DNA from 2 places in the Paraburkholderia sp. SUR17 genome. Region 1 is predicted to be linked to the other one. Evidence: riboswitches for the same ligand, from Rfam matches in the RefSeq annotation. Region 1 holds a riboswitch; the other holds the start of a gene.
The links. Region 1 has a riboswitch for thiamine pyrophosphate ahead of thiC (phosphomethylpyrimidine synthase ThiC). Riboswitches for the same ligand answer to the same signal wherever they lie in the genome.

Region 1 (7,944 bases):
GCGGAACTGTTCGAAGAATTTGGTGATCATGATGTACCAGCTACCCATCGACATCACCACGAGCAGACCGAGCACGAAGCGCGCAACGAAGTCGCCGTTTTTCCAGAGCGCACCGAGACCATAGGGATTCTCGACCGCTTCGGTGCTGGCCGGTGCGGGCGGCGGCGCCGGCTGATCGGCAGCGGGCGCAGCCGTTTGAGGCGCAGCCGTTTGAGGCGCAGCCGTTGCCGTCGCCGTCGCATCGCTCGCCTGAGCCCACGCTGCCTGCGGCGCCACGAAGGTATCCACCGCGCCTGCTGCGATCACGATGCCTGCCGCCAGAGCGGCGAGAGTACGCTTGTTCATATCTACTCCACTTTGTCCGTTGAACCTGTACAACCTGTGTCGTTAATCAATCGCTACCGGTACCGCACGTGCGGCGTGTTCAGTTCAAGTTGAACGAGAACGGAACCTGTACACGGACAGCCTGGCCTTGAGAAATGCAGTTGAAGCGCCTCACCGTGTTGAACGCAGCGCGATCGAGTACCGGATCTGCGGACTGCGCGACACGCTCGTTCGTGATGTGCCCTTCGGGGTCCACAACGAATTCGATCAGGACGTCACCCGTGATGTTGTTTTCCTGCGCCTCCTTCGGGTACGTCATGGAAGCACGCACCTGATCCGAGTTCGGACACACCACGCCAATCTCATGACTCACCGGCTTGGCGGGCGCCACGGGCGCGGGCGGGGCTGGCGGAGCAACGGCCGGCGCGGACTGCACCGGCGTGGCCTGATGGGTGATGGTGGGCTGGGGCGGCGCCTGCACAGGCACTTCGGGCGGCGGCACGAATGGCGGCGGAGGCGGCGCGAACTTCGGCGGAGGCAACTGCACGACGGGCAGCGGCGGCGGAGGCGGCGGCTTCACCGGCTCGATGATTTTTGTTTCGATGGGATGCTGGATGACATGCACGACCTTGGTCGCAAGGCCGTTGAGGAGCGCGTAGACAAGCAAGACGTGCAGAAGGATGACAGCTGCGATACCGCCGAAGCGGCGCGCGGGACTTTGCTGCTTGCGACCGAACTGGCGTGGGCGCCCCTGCCCTGCCAGCCGGCCCGCCGCAACCGGAAACTGCCCTTCGACTTTCGAGACCACCTTCACACCTCCCTGCGTGAACCGCACATTTCCGTAAGCACCGCACCTTCTGTACTAGATAGTGGTACTAATCGACTGCAATGAAGCCCGACGCGCGAGAAGGAAGCTATAGCGGCCGACAGCGATTGCGGGAGGGCTCGCTACGATCCAGAACCTTACCGAAAGTTGCGCGCCGGACTGGATGGGGTGCAAAGATAGTCACTTCAAAATAGGCGGTCAAACTTTTTTTGATGAGAACATACTGTTTTTAGAGTAATCCCTCGAAAGGCTGAACGCCCCATTGTCACAATTAATGTGGCGTGCATGAAAGCCGCCGCTACAGCCTTAACTGGCACGGCTCCGGCAGAAAACATTAACATCACCTTTCTATTAAATTACAAACCACTATTTCAGTAATTACACCTTATTCAAATACCTTAACCCGGTAAAAAATTGCACCTGAAGCGCATCATTTCCACTGCCGCATTGGCAATGTCTTACCGGTTTTTCAGAGCAAATTAAAAAGCCGGGTAAACCCGGCTTTTGCATGACAACGCGTTATCCCAATCAATGGGACAGGTGTACCCCTTCCCTTCGTTAGTTGCTCATCGCGCCCGACGCTTCGTGCTTCATCGCGTCACCCTTTTTCATCTTGTCGCTCTTTGCCATCTTGTCGTGCTTCATGTTGTCTTTCGACATCGAGTCATGAGACATGGTGTCGTGGGACATGGCGTCGTGAGACATCGCGCCGCTCGCTTCCTGGGCGAATGCCACACCACCCGCCGTCATCAGCGAAATCGTCAGGACTGCCATCGTCATTTTCTTCAGCGTCTTCATGTTGATCACTCCATGGGTTGTGATGAGGTGTGTCTATCCGGCCACGCACCATGCGTTGCCGGGTCTTCTGAAGCATCTGCCGTCCGGGGCCGCCTTTGACCGATCAGGTGTGGCCGCCCGCGCGCGTCAGGAGCCTCCGAACCAGTTGTAGCCCTGATCGACCCAGTAGCCGCCAGGGAACGTGTTGGTGACGAAGATTTCCACGATGTGCTTGGGATTCTTGTAGCCGAGCTTGGTCGGCATTCTCAATTTCATCGGGAATCCGTATTTGGCAGGTAGACGCTCGCCGTCGTAGTCGAACGTGAGCAGAGTCTGGGGATGCAGCGCCGTCGGCATATCGATGCTTTCGTAGTAGTCGTCGGCGCACTTGAAGCCGACGTACTTCGCCGTGGTGTCCGCGCCTGCGCGCCGCAAGAACTCGCGAAACGGCGTGCCGCCCCAGCGTCCGATCGCGCTCCAGCCCTCCACGCAGATGTGCCGCGTAATCTGCTCGACGTGCGGCAGCGCGTAGAGTTCGGGCAGCGTCCACACGCGCTGGCCGGTAGCGAGGCCGCTCACCGTGAGACGGTAGGCGGACGCGTCGACGTGAGGCACTTCGTCGATGCCGTAGTAGGCGTTGAACGGAAACGGCCGCGTGATCTGCGCTTCGGTGTAAGTGGGAGCGAGCTGGTTCGGATCGAAGATCGCGGCCTGCGCGCGGTCATTCAGACGCGAGACTGCGCGCAGAAAGCGATTCACCGAATCTTCGTCCGTGACGTTGCAGCCGGTCAGCATCACGAGACCGCCAAGGCTCATCAACTGCTTGCCGAACGCGCGTCGTGCCGGCATGGCGAGTTCGCGGCGCGCGTCGATGAGGATCGACTCGCGGTCGAGCTTCGCTATCGTTTTTTTGCTTTCCATGCTCATGACGTTTCTCCTTAACGTCCGCGCAGCATCGCAACGAGCGAGCGCGGAACGAGCGCCACCATCACGAGATGCACGGCGACGAATGCGGCCATCAACGACATCGCAACGAAATGCACGACGCGTGCATTGTCGTAGCCGCCCATCAAGTCACGCAGCAGCGGGAACTGCACCGATTTCCAGACGGCGAGCCCGGACAGCACGAGCACGATCAGATCGGCTATCACGAACACATACGCTGCCTTCTGTACGGCGTTGTAGTGGCGCAGGTCGGCGTGCGAAAGCTTGCCGGTGAGCGCACCCACCAGGTCGCGCAGCACGGCGCGCGGCGTGAGCGGCAAGTACTTTCGTGCGAAACGGCCTGTGGCGAGGTTCAGCGCGAGATAGACGAGTCCATTGAAAACAAGCAGCCACATCGCCGCGAAGTGCCACAGCAGCGCACCGCCCAACCAGCCGCCGAGCGTGACGGCATTCGGAAAACTGAAGCCCGCGAACACCGGCGACGCGTTATAGATGCGCCAGCCGGAAAACATCATCACGAGCGCGGCCAGCGCGTTGAGCCAGTGCGTGAGGCGCAGCCAAAGCGGATGAATGACGCCGCCGGAAGGATGCGTTCGTTTCTCGGTGGGCGCGTCGCGATGCACATCGCGAGCGCTCGTTTCAGGGGTGGCCATATCGATCTCCAGGAAAAATCCGGTCAGTGGCACGCAGGCAGGTCGGCTGCCTGGAGGACGTCACCGCTCGCCGCATTTTCGACGAAGGCGACGACACCGAACGACCCACGCGAGGCTTTGAGCGCGTCCTGGGCGTCGGCCGGCAAGGCGATCTCGCGCTCGATGTGGGCACGTCCCGCATCCAGCACGACAGGGCCGATCCATTGGCGCACCACACGATCGTGATGCAGCGTCGCACCGCTGTTCTCGCCGGCACGCACCTGCGTCGTGAGCGCGTTCTCGTAGACGGCGACGTAGGCTTCGAGCGGACCACGCTCGCGTGCGCCGTGAGCCGTGAATTGCGCATCGACCACGACATGCGTCGGTTGCGTCGACGCTGCCGCGCCCGTTACGCCCATTACTGAGGAAGCCGAATCAGCACTAGCCGGTTCGAGCGCAATCGTGATGTCGGCTGCGGCCGGCTCAGAGCGCACCTGCGCGACGCGTGCATCGAAACTCGCGGCATGCGACCAGTTGCGCAACTCGCGTCCCGAAACGAACACTTCGGGCGTGTAGACGAGATGACCGCCGGCGCGCTCGGCGAGACCTTGTTGGCGTTCCGTAAAACTGTGCCGCGAAAAGCGATCGGTCCACCCGAGGCTGTTCCAGTAATCGACGTGCAGCGCGAGCGGCACCACCCCGCTCGCCGTGCCGCCGTCTTTCCACTGGCTCAGCCAATGGTCCGCGGGCGGGCAACTGCTGCAACCTTCGCTGCTGTAGAGCTCGACGAGCGCGACACGATGCGCCGGGCTGCGCGCCGTGCAGACCGATGCAGCCTGCGCCGCGCCGCTCACCGCCCATACGAGCGAGAGCGCCAACGCCCGTATGCACCGCGTGCTCATCCATCCGTATCTGGTCTGCATCACCGGCTCCGATCGAGGAAACTGCACGTTGGTCGGCGGTGTGAGCCACTTATGACAGCGCCAGCGAAAATTTTTTGTGCCGACGCAAACGCAATGCCGATAGCAGCCACGAGCCGGTATACGGACGCGGTGCTATGATGAATTCGTTCCATCTCCTCAATGCCTCGCGCGACACGCGCTTGCGCTAACGCCTGTTTCTCCCATGCCCGCGCCCCGCACCCGAATGCCGAGTCTCATGCGTCGCCACCGCCGAACGGGCGTGGCGAGCGCACGCGCTCGCCGTACGTTCGCGCGAGCGTGCCTTGCCGGTCTTGCCGTCGCGCCGCTCTCCACCGCCCGGCGCCCGATCTGAACCAGCCCTCCCTCAAGCTTATGGAGCCGGCCGGTCGGGCTCCGGGCCAGTCGCATCCGCAAGCTTTTCTTTTCTGGATCGAACAGGAGAACCGCTGTGAAGAAGAAAAAGATCTGCTATCTGACCGAGCTCGAAGTGGCCCGCCTGACGAAATTTGCGGCCGAGCCCGCGCTCGCGCATCAACGTCAACCACTGCTCGATGAGTTGCTGGAGCATGCGGCCATCGTGGATGCGCACGAGATTGCGCGTAATGTGGTGACGATCGGATCGCAGGTCGTGCTGCTCGACGAACAGACCGGCGAATCCATGACGTGGACCGTCGTCTACCCACCGCAGGCCGACGTGGCGCACGGACGGCTCAACGTGTTTTCGCCTGCGGGCCACGCGCTGCTTGGTGCGAAACGTGGCGAGCACATTCACTTCACGACGCCGGGCGGCGTGCAGAAAGCGATGAAGGTCGACAAGATCCTGTATCAGCCCGAGGCGGCCAACGACACCGCGTCGTGAAATTGCCGCGGCGCAGCGCCGCCCCTGGTGCACCGAAAAGGTCTGGCAGCGGGTCCAGATGCCTATACAGGACCGGTACAAGGCGGGGTGCGGAACGGGTTGCCAAGCTGCAACCGCCCGGTGTATCTTGACGGCTGCTTGCGCGGGGGTCCTGCGTCGGCGTCGCTTCGGCGATGCCTGCCGCGGGTGAGAAATACCCTTTGAACCTGATCTGGATAATGCCAGCGCAGGGAAGCGTCCGGGTTTCGCCTCGGTTTCATCGGCTTTCGGGCCACCTCTTCTCGCGAAATCCGTCCACGTTCATTTCGTCTCCTGCGTAGCGAACCCACATCAGGAGAGATGCATGAACGCGAACCCAAAATTCCTTTCCGCTGACGCGCGTGTGGACGCCGCCGCCGTCGAACCGCTGCCGAACTCGCGCAAGGTCTACGTGACCGGCTCGCAGCCCGACATCCGCGTGCCGATGCGCGAAATCACCCAGGCCGACACGCCCACGGCGTTCGGCGGCGAGAAGAATCCACCCGTCTACGTTTACGACACCTCCGGTCCCTACACCGACCCCGAAGCGCGCATCGACATCCGCGCGGGGCTGCCCGCGCTGCGCCAGCGCTGGATCGAAGCACGCGGTGACACAGAAGCGCTGCCGGGTCTCTCGAGCGCCTACGGCCGCGAGCGTGCCGCCGACGCCGCCACCGCCGAACTGCGCTTTCCGGGCCTGCACCGCACGCCGCGCCGCGCGAAAGCCGGCCGCAACGTCACGCAGATGCACTACGCGCGCCAAGGCATCGTCACGCCGGAAATGGAGTACATCGCGATCCGCGAGAACCAGCGCCGCGCCGAATATCTGGAAAGCCTGCGTGCGAGCGGCCCGAACGGCGAAAAACTCGCCGCGATGATGGGCCGTCAGCATCCAGGCCAGGCGTTCGGCGCCACGGCGTTCGGTGCGAATGCGCCGAAAGAGATCACGCCCGACTTCGTGCGCGAGGAAGTGGCGCGCGGCCGCGCCATCATCCCGGCGAACATCAATCACCCTGAAACGGAGCCGATGATCATCGGCCGCAACTTCCTCGTGAAGATCAACGCGAACATCGGCAACTCGGCGGTGACGTCGTCGATCGGCGAGGAAGTGGACAAGATGACGTGGGCCATCCGCTGGGGCGGCGACACAGTCATGGATCTCTCCACCGGCAAGCACATTCATGAAACGCGCGAATGGATCATTCGCAACAGCCCGGTGCCCATCGGTACGGTGCCTATCTATCAGGCGCTCGAAAAGGTTCACGGCAAAGCAGAAGAACTCACGTGGGAAATTTTCCGCGACACGCTGATCGAGCAGGCCGAGCAAGGCGTGGACTACTTCACGATCCACGCCGGCGTGCGCCTGCCTTACGTGCCGATGACGGCCAGGCGCATGACCGGCATCGTGTCGCGCGGCGGCTCGATCATGGCCAAGTGGTGTCTCGCGCATCATCGCGAAAGCTTCCTGTACGAGCACTTCGAAGAGATCTGCGAAATCATGAAGGCGTACGACGTGAGCTTCTCGCTGGGCGACGGCCTGCGTCCCGGCTCCATCTACGACGCCAACGACGAAGCGCAACTGGCCGAACTCAAGACGCTCGGCGAGCTCACGCAGATCGCGTGGAAGCATGACGTGCAGACCATGATCGAGGGCCCGGGCCACGTGCCCATGCAGCTCATCAAGGAGAACATGGACCTGCAGCTCGACTGGTGCGACGAGGCGCCGTTCTACACGCTCGGGCCGCTCACCACCGACATCGCACCGGGTTACGACCACATTACGTCGGGCATCGGCGCGGCGATGATCGGCTGGTTCGGCACGGCGATGCTCTGCTACGTGACGCCCAAAGAGCACCTCGGCCTGCCCGACAAGAACGACGTCAAGGAAGGCATCATCACGTACAAGCTCGCGGCGCACGCGGCGGATCTCGCGAAGGGACACCCCGGCGCGCAGGTGCGCGACAACGCGCTTTCGAAGGCCCGCTTCGAGTTCCGCTGGGAAGACCAGTTCAACCTGGGCCTCGACCCGGACAAGGCACGCCAGTTCCACGACGAAACGCTGCCGAAGGACTCGGCGAAGGTGGCGCACTTCTGCTCGATGTGCGGCCCGCACTTCTGCTCGATGAAGATCACACAGGACGTGCGCGAATACGCTGCAAAAGAAGGCCTGAGCGACGACGAAGCACTGAAGAAAGGCATGGAAGTGAAGGCTGTCGAGTTCGTCAAGCAAGGCGCCGAAATCTACCAGCGGCAATGACGTAAGCGCGGGCTTTGCCTGCGCCGTCTGCGTGTTCGAGCTTGCGCCCTGCAGCATGGCGCGACAGGACGGCGGCTCAGGTCTTGGGTGCAGGCCTTAGTCCAGGCCTTGGTGCAGGCCAACTCGGGCGGTGTGCGATGCAGCGAAATTGCGCTGCAGCGCCACAGCCCGAAACATTTATTTACCGATCCGACAATCTGCTGACAAGCGTACACACCCTGATACGGCCCTCCTAGATAAGATCGTTTTATCAGGTGCCGGGCGGGCCTGACCGCCGGCACCGCGTCTTTCAACAAGAAGGAGTAGCGATCATGAAAGCGGTTCGGCATCCGGGTGCACGGCTTGGTGTGCTGGCGGCGGTTGTGGCTCTCGTGGCGAGCCTC
Region 2 (7,944 bases), 1.7 Mb from region 1:
CTGCGCGGCCGCATCCGCGTGCAGGCCGATGGCCAGATGAAGACGGGCCGCGACGTGGTGATCGGCGCGCTGCTGGGCGCCGACGAGTTCGGCTTTGCCACGGCGCCGCTCGTCGTGGAAGGCTGCATCATGATGCGCAAGTGCCACCTGAACACCTGCCCGGTGGGCGTGGCGACGCAGGACCCGGTGCTGCGCGCGAAGTTCCAGGGCCAGCCGGAACACGTGGTGAACTACTTCTTCTTCGTGGCCGAGGAAGTGCGCGAAATCATGGCGCAACTCGGCATCCGCAAGTTCGACGACCTGATCGGCCGCGCGGATCTGCTCGACATGAAGAAGGGCATCGAGCACTGGAAGGCGAAGGGTCTCGACTTCACGAACGTGTTCTACCAGCCAGTCGTGCCGGAAGAGGTGGCGCGCCGCCATCTGGAGTCGCAGGATCACGGCCTGGACCGCGCGCTCGACCACACGTTGATCGAGAAGGCAAAGGCCGCTGTCGAGCGCGGCGAGCACGTCTCGTTCATCCAGCCTGTGCGTAACGTGAACCGCACGGTGGGCGCCATGCTCTCGGGCGTGGTGGCGAAGAAGTACGGCCACGACGGCCTGCCCGACGACGCCATCCACATCCAGCTGAAGGGCACGGCGGGCCAGAGCTTCGGCGCGTTCCTCGCGAAGGGCGTCACGCTCGACCTCGTCGGCGACGGCAACGACTACGTCGGCAAGGGGCTTTCCGGCGGACGCATCATCATCCGTCCGACCAACGACTTCCGCGGCAAGTCGGAAGAAAACATCATCTGCGGCAACACGGTGATGTACGGCGCACTGGAAGGCGAAGCGTTCTTCCGCGGCGTGGCCGGCGAGCGCTTCTGCGTGCGTAACTCCGGCGCCACGGCGGTGGTGGAAGGCACGGGCGACCACGGCTGCGAGTACATGACGGGCGGCACGGTGGTCGTGCTCGGCGAGACGGGCCGTAACTTCGCGGCCGGCATGTCGGGCGGCGTGGCCTACGTCTACGACCCCGAAGGCACCTTCGGCCCGAAGTGCAACAAGTCGATGGTCGCGCTCGAACCGGTGCTGCAGCAAGCCGAGCAGGAGCACACCGTGGACCGCGCGCTGTGGCACGCGGGCCAGACGGACGAGGCGCTGCTCAAGGGGCTGATCGAGCGTCACTTCCAGTTCACCGGCTCGCCGCGTGCGAAGGCGCTGCTGGAAAACTGGGACGCGGCGCGGCGCCAGTTCGTGAAGGTATTCCCGACCGAATACCGGCGCGCGCTGGGCGAGATCGGCGCGAAGAAGGCGAGCAAGGAAGTTCTGGCCGCATAACTTCGCAGCGTTAGCCCGACACGATCGACGAGGCGTGTGCCCCGTACGCGAGAGCGTGCGCGGCACACGCCGATCCCCCACCGAATACATGGATAGACGAGAGCCACATGGGTAAGGCAACCGGTTTTCTCGAATTCGAACGCCGTCACGAGGCGTACGAAGCACCGCTTACGCGGGTGAAGCACTACAAGGAATTTGTCGCGGCCCTCACCGACGAGGACGCGAAGGTCCAGGGTGCGCGCTGCATGGACTGCGGCATTCCGTTCTGCAACAACGGCTGCCCGGTCAACAACATCATTCCGGACTTCAACGACCTGGTGTTCCGCCAGGACTGGAAGAGCGCGATCGAAGTGCTCCATTCCACGAACAATTTCCCGGAGTTCACGGGCCGCATCTGCCCGGCGCCGTGCGAAGCGGCGTGCACGCTCGGCATCAATAACGACCCGGTCGGCATCAAGTCGATCGAGCACGCGATCATCGACAAAGCATGGGCCGAAGGCTGGGTGGCGCCGCAGCCGCCGAAGCACAAGACCGGCAAGAAGGTGGCCGTGGTGGGCTCCGGCCCCGCGGGTCTCGCCGCTGCACAGCAACTGGCGCGCGCGGGCCACGACGTGACCGTGTTCGAGAAGAACGACCGCGTTGGCGGCCTGCTGCGTTACGGCATTCCCGACTTCAAGCTGGAGAAGTGGCTGATCGACCGCCGCATGCGCCAGATGGAAGCCGAAGGCGTGACGTTCCGCACCAACGTGTTCATCGGCAAAGACGCGCTGCCGGCCCACATCGGCAACACGGCGAAAGAAACGCTTGCGCCCGAGGACCTCAAGGAGCAGTTCGACGCCGTCGTGCTGGCTGGCGGTTCCGAAACGCCGCGCGACCTGCCGGTGCCGGGCCGCGAACTCGCGGGCATTCACTTCGCGATGGAATTCCTGCCGCAGCAGAACAAGGTCAATGCCGGCGACAAGGTAGCTGACCAGCTGCTCGCGAAGGGCAAGCATGTCGTGGTGATCGGTGGCGGCGATACGGGCTCGGACTGCGTCGGTACCTCGAACCGTCACGGGGCCAAGAGCGTCGCGCAGTTCGAACTGCTGCCGCAGCCGCCCGAGGAAGAGAACAAGCCGCTCGTGTGGCCGTACTGGCCGGTCAAGCTGCGCACGTCGTCGTCGCACGAAGAGGGTTGCGAGCGCGACTGGTCAGTGGCCACGAAGCGCTTCGAAGGCAAGAACGGCAAGGTGGAGAAGCTGATCGCCGCGCGCGTGGAGTGGAAGGACGGCAAGATGCAGGAAGTGCCGGGTTCCGAGTTCGAGATGAAGGCCGACCTCGTGCTGCTCGCGATGGGCTTCACGCAGCCGGTGTCGCCGGTGCTCGAAGCGTTCGGCGTGGACAAGGACCCGCGCGGCAACGTGCGCGCGGCGACCGAAGGCGACAAGTCGTACTACACGTCGGTGGACAAGGTGTTCACCGCTGGCGACATGCGGCGCGGCCAGTCGCTCGTCGTGTGGGCGATTCGCGAAGGCCGGCAGTGTGCGCGGTCGGTGGACGCCTACCTGATGGGCAGCTCCAGCCTGCCGCGATAAGCCTCTGCGCTCATGGGCGCCGGCTTCGTGCGGGCGCCCTGCGAACAGACTGCAAGAGGAGATTCGCAGGACCAGGTGGAGACGACGATGCAGTAACGAAAAGCCGGGCGCCCCGAAAGGGCGACCCGGTTTTTTTTCGTTTGTTGCCTTCCGCTTATTGCCTTCTTTCCGCGCCAGCCTCGCACACGGCGTTGCGGATAAGATCACGCTGTGTACGGACAGCCGGTCGCCGACAATGCTCGATCACGACACCCGCGCCCCCGAAGGGTGGCAACGCTGCTTCATCGCGCTCTCGCCCGATGCGGCCACGCGCGAGGCGCTGGCTGCGGTGCCCGTACCGCCGGACTCGCGACGCGTGCCCGACGGGCAGCTTCATCTCACGGTGACGTTCATCGGTGCGCTTCGGGCAGACACGGCCGACGCGCTCGCCGCCGCCTTGCACGCAAGCGCTGCGCCGCTTGCGCCGGCTGCGTTCGAACGCATCGAGTGCTGGCCGGGCACAGCGCATCCGCGATTGCTGGTGGCTACGCTGGCAATGTCCGATGACTTCGTGGCGCTCGACTGGCGCGTGCGCTCGCTGATGATCGAACTGGGCTTGCCCGTGGATGCACGGGCCTTTCGGCCGCACATCACGCTCGCGCGCTTCGCACGGGGTGTGACTGCCGCGACGATTCCCGCCGACGCTCGCCTGCCGCCGTTCGCGCGCTTCGAATCGCTAATGCTGTATTCGAGCACGCTTGCGCGGCAAGGCGCGCGGTATCAGGCGCTGGCGAGCGTGGCGGTCACGTGAGCGGCATGGCCGCATTTACGCGGCCGCCTGCTCCAGCGCCCGTTCGATGATGAGCGTCTCGTCATGGAATTGCGCCAGCGACTCGCGGTGCGCCACGCTCACGATCGCGGCGTTCGGCAGCCGCTCGTTCATCACGCGATACACGTGCGCTTCGTTTTCGGTGTCGAGCGCACTCGTCGCTTCGTCGAGGAACACGTAGTCGGGCTTGTGCAGCAGCACGCGCGCCGCCGCAAGCCGCTGCTGTTCGCCGGGCGAGAGCACGCGCGTCCAGTGAGCCGATTCGTGCAGCCGGTCCACGTAGTCTTCCAACCGGCACTGGCGCAGCGCGTCGCGGCAGTCGTCGTCGCTGAACGTGTCGCTCGTGGCGGGGTAGGCAAGCGCCGCCTTCAGCGTGCCGATGGGCAGATAGCTTTGCTGCGGGATGAACATCATGCGAGCGCCCACGGGCGCGTCGATCGAGCCGCTGCCGAACGGCCAGAGGCCCGCCAGCGCGCGCAGCAGCGTGCTCTTGCCGGAGCCAGACGGGCCGCGCACGAGCCAGCGCGAAGCGGGCTTGATGGCGACGTCTCGCACGTGCGCGAGCGTTTCGCCGTTGGGCAGGGCGAGCGTGAGGCCGCGCGTGACGAGCTGGCTTTCGTCGACGTAATGGAGGTTGATGCCGCCGTGCTCGGTGGCCGGCAATACGGATTCCTTGAGATGCGGCTGGTGCATCACGCGCTTGAATTCGCGAAGACGATTGACGGTGGCGCGCCACTCCACCAGGGTGCCGTAACTATTGACGAACCATGACAGCGAGTCGCTCACGGAGCCGAAGGCACCGGCAATCTGCATCAGCGTGCCGAAGCTGATTGCGCCTCCGAAATAACGCGGCGACGCCACGACGATCGGGAAGATATTCGCAATCTGGCCATAGAAGTTGACGACGAAGGAGTACCGCTTCGTGTACTTCATCACGCGCCACCAGTTGTCGCGAATGCGGCTGAAGAGGTCCTTCGCGCTGGCTTCTTCGGTGCGCATGCCGTCGTAGAAGGCGATCTGCTCTGCGTTCTCGCGCAGGCGGATCAGGCCGAAACGGAAGTCGGCTTCAACGCGCTGTTGCTGGTAGTTGATCGACACCAGCGGATGCCCCACCTTGTGCGTGAGGATCGAACCCACTACGGCGTACGCGATGGCGGCCCACAGCATGTAGCCGGGAATCTGCACCGGTGTGCCGCCCAGCATCACCGTCAACGCGCCCGCGGTGCTCCAGAGCACGATCGAGAACCACACGAGGGTGGCGATGGTGGAGATCAGATCGAGGGTGAGGGCAAGCGTCGTGGTCGCGAACGAATCGAGGTCGACGGCGATACGCTGGTCGGGGTTGTCGGTGAGACGGTCACGCTCGATGCGGTAGAACGTGCCTTCACCCAGCCACTCCTGCAGATACTTCGTGGTGAGCCATTGGCGCCAGCGAAAGCCGAGCATCTGGCGCAGATAACGCGTGTACACCGCGATGATGATGAACGCGAACGCGAGGCCGGTGAAGATCAGCATCAGGTGCGGGAATTCATGCACGTTCTTGCTTTGCAGCGCGTTGTAGAAATCGCGGTTCCAGTTGTTCAACCATGCATTGATGCCCACGAGCAGCAGGTTCATCACGATGATCGCGATCAGCAGACCCCAGGCGATCTTGCGTTCCTCGGACACCCAGTAGGGCTTGATGAGGCTCCACGCCGAGACGCGGTCGGTCTGGCTGGACGTAGGGCTGGAGGTGGGATTGGTCATGAGCTTCCTGATATCGGATTGAGATGCCGGCCCAACGGCGGGTTTGCGGATCCTGACACGGCGCGGGCGGTGAGGGCATTCCCCGCGCGCGGTGACCTGGCGGATTCTGGCCGGCACCGCTTAAACACGCCTTAATCGGGTCCACGGCATTGTGCCAGAGCCCGCCGCGCGCTCCCTATTCGGCGGCCCTGCCGCGCGCCCTGCGGCGTCCTGCCTCGTTTGCGGCGGTTCTGTCTTTTATGGTCTAATGGCCGCTGACGAAACAGGGGTGCTTCGCGCCGGCCGGCAGCACGCGGCGGCCAGCGACGAGGCTGAGAGAGACCCTTCGCACCCGATCCGGGTAATACCGGCGCGGGAAGTTTCGGGAAAGTCCCGCTGGATGCCCATGCGTCCAGTCTCCCGCCGGGCGGCGCTCCTTCATCACATATCGGAGTGCGTCCGGCCGGCCTCGCCAGCCGGTTTCGTCCTTGTGTACGTGTGCAGCCTGCCGTACGGAAAGGATACGATGACCGCTCATTCTCCAGTTCTTTGCTTTCACCGGCGCGTTTGTCGCGCTGCTGCGCTTATGGTCACGCAACGCGCGTCGCTTGGAGCGCGCTCATGAACGCCGCTGTCCGACCGGATTTCGCCGTGGTCGGCGGCGGGCTCTGTGGCCGCCTCGTCGCGTGGCAGCTTGCCGGCGCGGGACATCGCGTGGCGCTTTACGATCGCGGTGACGCCGACGGCAGCAGCTCGGCCGCGTGGGTGGCTGCCGCCATGCTCGCGCCGCTTGCGGAGGCCGCCGTCGCCGAAGTGCTCATTACCGAACTCGGCGTGGCTTCGCTGGAAAGCTGGCCGCGCATCCTGGCCGAATTGCCCGAACCCGTTTTCTTGCAGCGCAACGGGACGCTCGTCGTCTGGCACCATGCCGACCGCGCCGAGGCGCCGCTGTTCGAGCGGCGCGTTCGCGCCAATGCGCCGGCGGGGCTCGTCGAAGGCGGGTTCGTCTCGCTGGCGGGCGCCGAGGTAGGCGACGCGGAACCGGCGCTCGCTGGCCGTTTCGCGAAAGGATGGCTGCTGCCCAACGAAGGTCAGCTCGACAACCGCCAGGCCTTGCGTGCACTCGCGGCCGGGCTCGCCCAGCGTAAGGTCGATACGCATTGGAACAGCGCGGTCGAGGGCACGGCGTATCCCGACGCACGTGTCGTGATCGACTGCCGCGGGTTGGGCGGCAAGCCGGTCTGGCCCACGCTGCGCGGCATTCGCGGCGAAGTGGCGCGCGTGCACGCGCCGGGCATTTCGCTTACGCGGCCCGTGCGGCTGCTGCATCCGCGCTATCCGATCTATATCGCGCCCAAGCAGGACGACGTGTACGTGATCGGCGCGACGGAGATCGAAGGCGAAGACATGTCGCCCGTCAGCGTGCGCTCGGCGCTGGAACTGCTGAGCGCGGCGTTTTCGGTGCATCCCGCCTTCGGCGAGGCACGCATTCTCGAACTGAACTCGCAATGCCGTCCGACCTTGCCCGACCACCGGCCCGCGCTCGTCTGGGACGGCGCACGCACTTTGCGCGTCAACGGCCTGTATCGGCACGGCTACATGATTGCGCCGGAAGTGGCCAACGCAGCAGCGCGCTTCGCACAGACGCTGCTTGAGGGCAGCATCGCGGATGCCGATGCGTTCGCGCAGTGGCGCAGCGACGCCCGCTGGTCCAGCCTTTTTCATCTCGAGCACGCCGAGGAGCCGGTCTGAACGCGATCGAGCCCGCGTGAGCGAACCGACAGAACGCGAACCATGGATATACACGTGAACCAGAAGCCTTTTTCGTTGCCCGACGGCGCGACCGTTGCCGACGCGCTCGCCGCGTTCGGCGCGCGTCCGCCGTTTGCGGTGGCGCTGAACGGCGATTTCGTCGCGCGCACGCAGCATGCGGCGCGAGCGCTCCAGCCCGGCGACCGGCTGGATGTCGTTACCCCTGTCGCGGGCGGCTGAGCGGCGCCGCACCTTCGCCGTCATCTGCAAAGGATTGTCTGCCATGACCACCTCCATTCCCGCCGACGCGCTCACGCTCTACGGCGAAACCCTCGCGAGCCGCGTGTTGCTCGGCACGTCGCGTTACCCGTCGCTGCAATCGCTGTCGCGCTCCATCGAGGCCGCGCGCCCCGGCATGGTGACCGTCGCGCTGCGCCGGCAAATGACCGAAGGCGGCGCGGAAGCCGGCTTCTTCGATTTGCTCAAGCGCCATGCCGTGCCGCTTCTGCCGAACACGGCCGGTTGCCAGACGGTGGCCGAGGCGGTGACGACCGCGCACATGGCGCGCGAAGTGTTCGAAACCGACTGGATCAAGCTCGAGCTGATCGGCGACGACTACACGCTGCAGCCGGACCCGGTCGGGCTGATCGAAGCGGCCGCCCGGCTCGTGAAGGACGGCTTCAAGGTGCTGCCGTACTGCACCGAAGATCTCGTGATCGGCCGGCGTCTGCTCGACGCGGGCTGTGAGGCGCTGATGCCGTGGGG

Region 2: linked by a shared signal. The riboswitch ahead of P2869_RS15680 (FAD-dependent oxidoreductase) and the one ahead of thiC (phosphomethylpyrimidine synthase ThiC) in region 1 are both predicted to bind thiamine pyrophosphate.

The regions. Positions count from the first base shown of each region.
Region 1 covers NZ_CP120508.1:1,333,020-1,340,963, reverse strand. The annotation lists gene P2869_RS05995 (MotA/TolQ/ExbB proton channel family protein) at 1-345, opposite strand, end outside; gene P2869_RS05990 (energy transducer TonB) at 425-1,132, opposite strand; gene P2869_RS05985 (pentapeptide MXKDX repeat protein) at 1,709-1,939, opposite strand; gene P2869_RS05980 (molybdopterin-dependent oxidoreductase) at 2,075-2,854, opposite strand; gene P2869_RS05975 (cytochrome b/b6 domain-containing protein) at 2,866-3,525, opposite strand; gene P2869_RS05970 (DUF1223 domain-containing protein) at 3,549-4,427, opposite strand; gene P2869_RS05965 (GreA/GreB family elongation factor) at 4,876-5,286, shown strand; TPP riboswitch at 5,421-5,537, shown strand; gene thiC (phosphomethylpyrimidine synthase ThiC) at 5,630-7,561, shown strand; gene P2869_RS05955 (glycine zipper 2TM domain-containing protein) at 7,873-7,944, shown strand, end outside.
Region 2 covers NZ_CP120508.1:3,515,475-3,523,418, reverse strand. The annotation lists gene P2869_RS15700 (glutamate synthase-related protein) at 1-1,320, shown strand, start outside; gene P2869_RS15695 (glutamate synthase subunit beta) at 1,428-2,894, shown strand; gene thpR (RNA 2',3'-cyclic phosphodiesterase) at 3,130-3,684, shown strand; gene P2869_RS15685 (ABC transporter ATP-binding protein/permease) at 3,700-5,448, opposite strand; TPP riboswitch at 5,703-5,823, shown strand; gene P2869_RS15680 (FAD-dependent oxidoreductase) at 6,049-7,179, shown strand; gene thiS (sulfur carrier protein ThiS) at 7,222-7,419, shown strand; gene P2869_RS15670 (thiazole synthase) at 7,463-7,944, shown strand, end outside.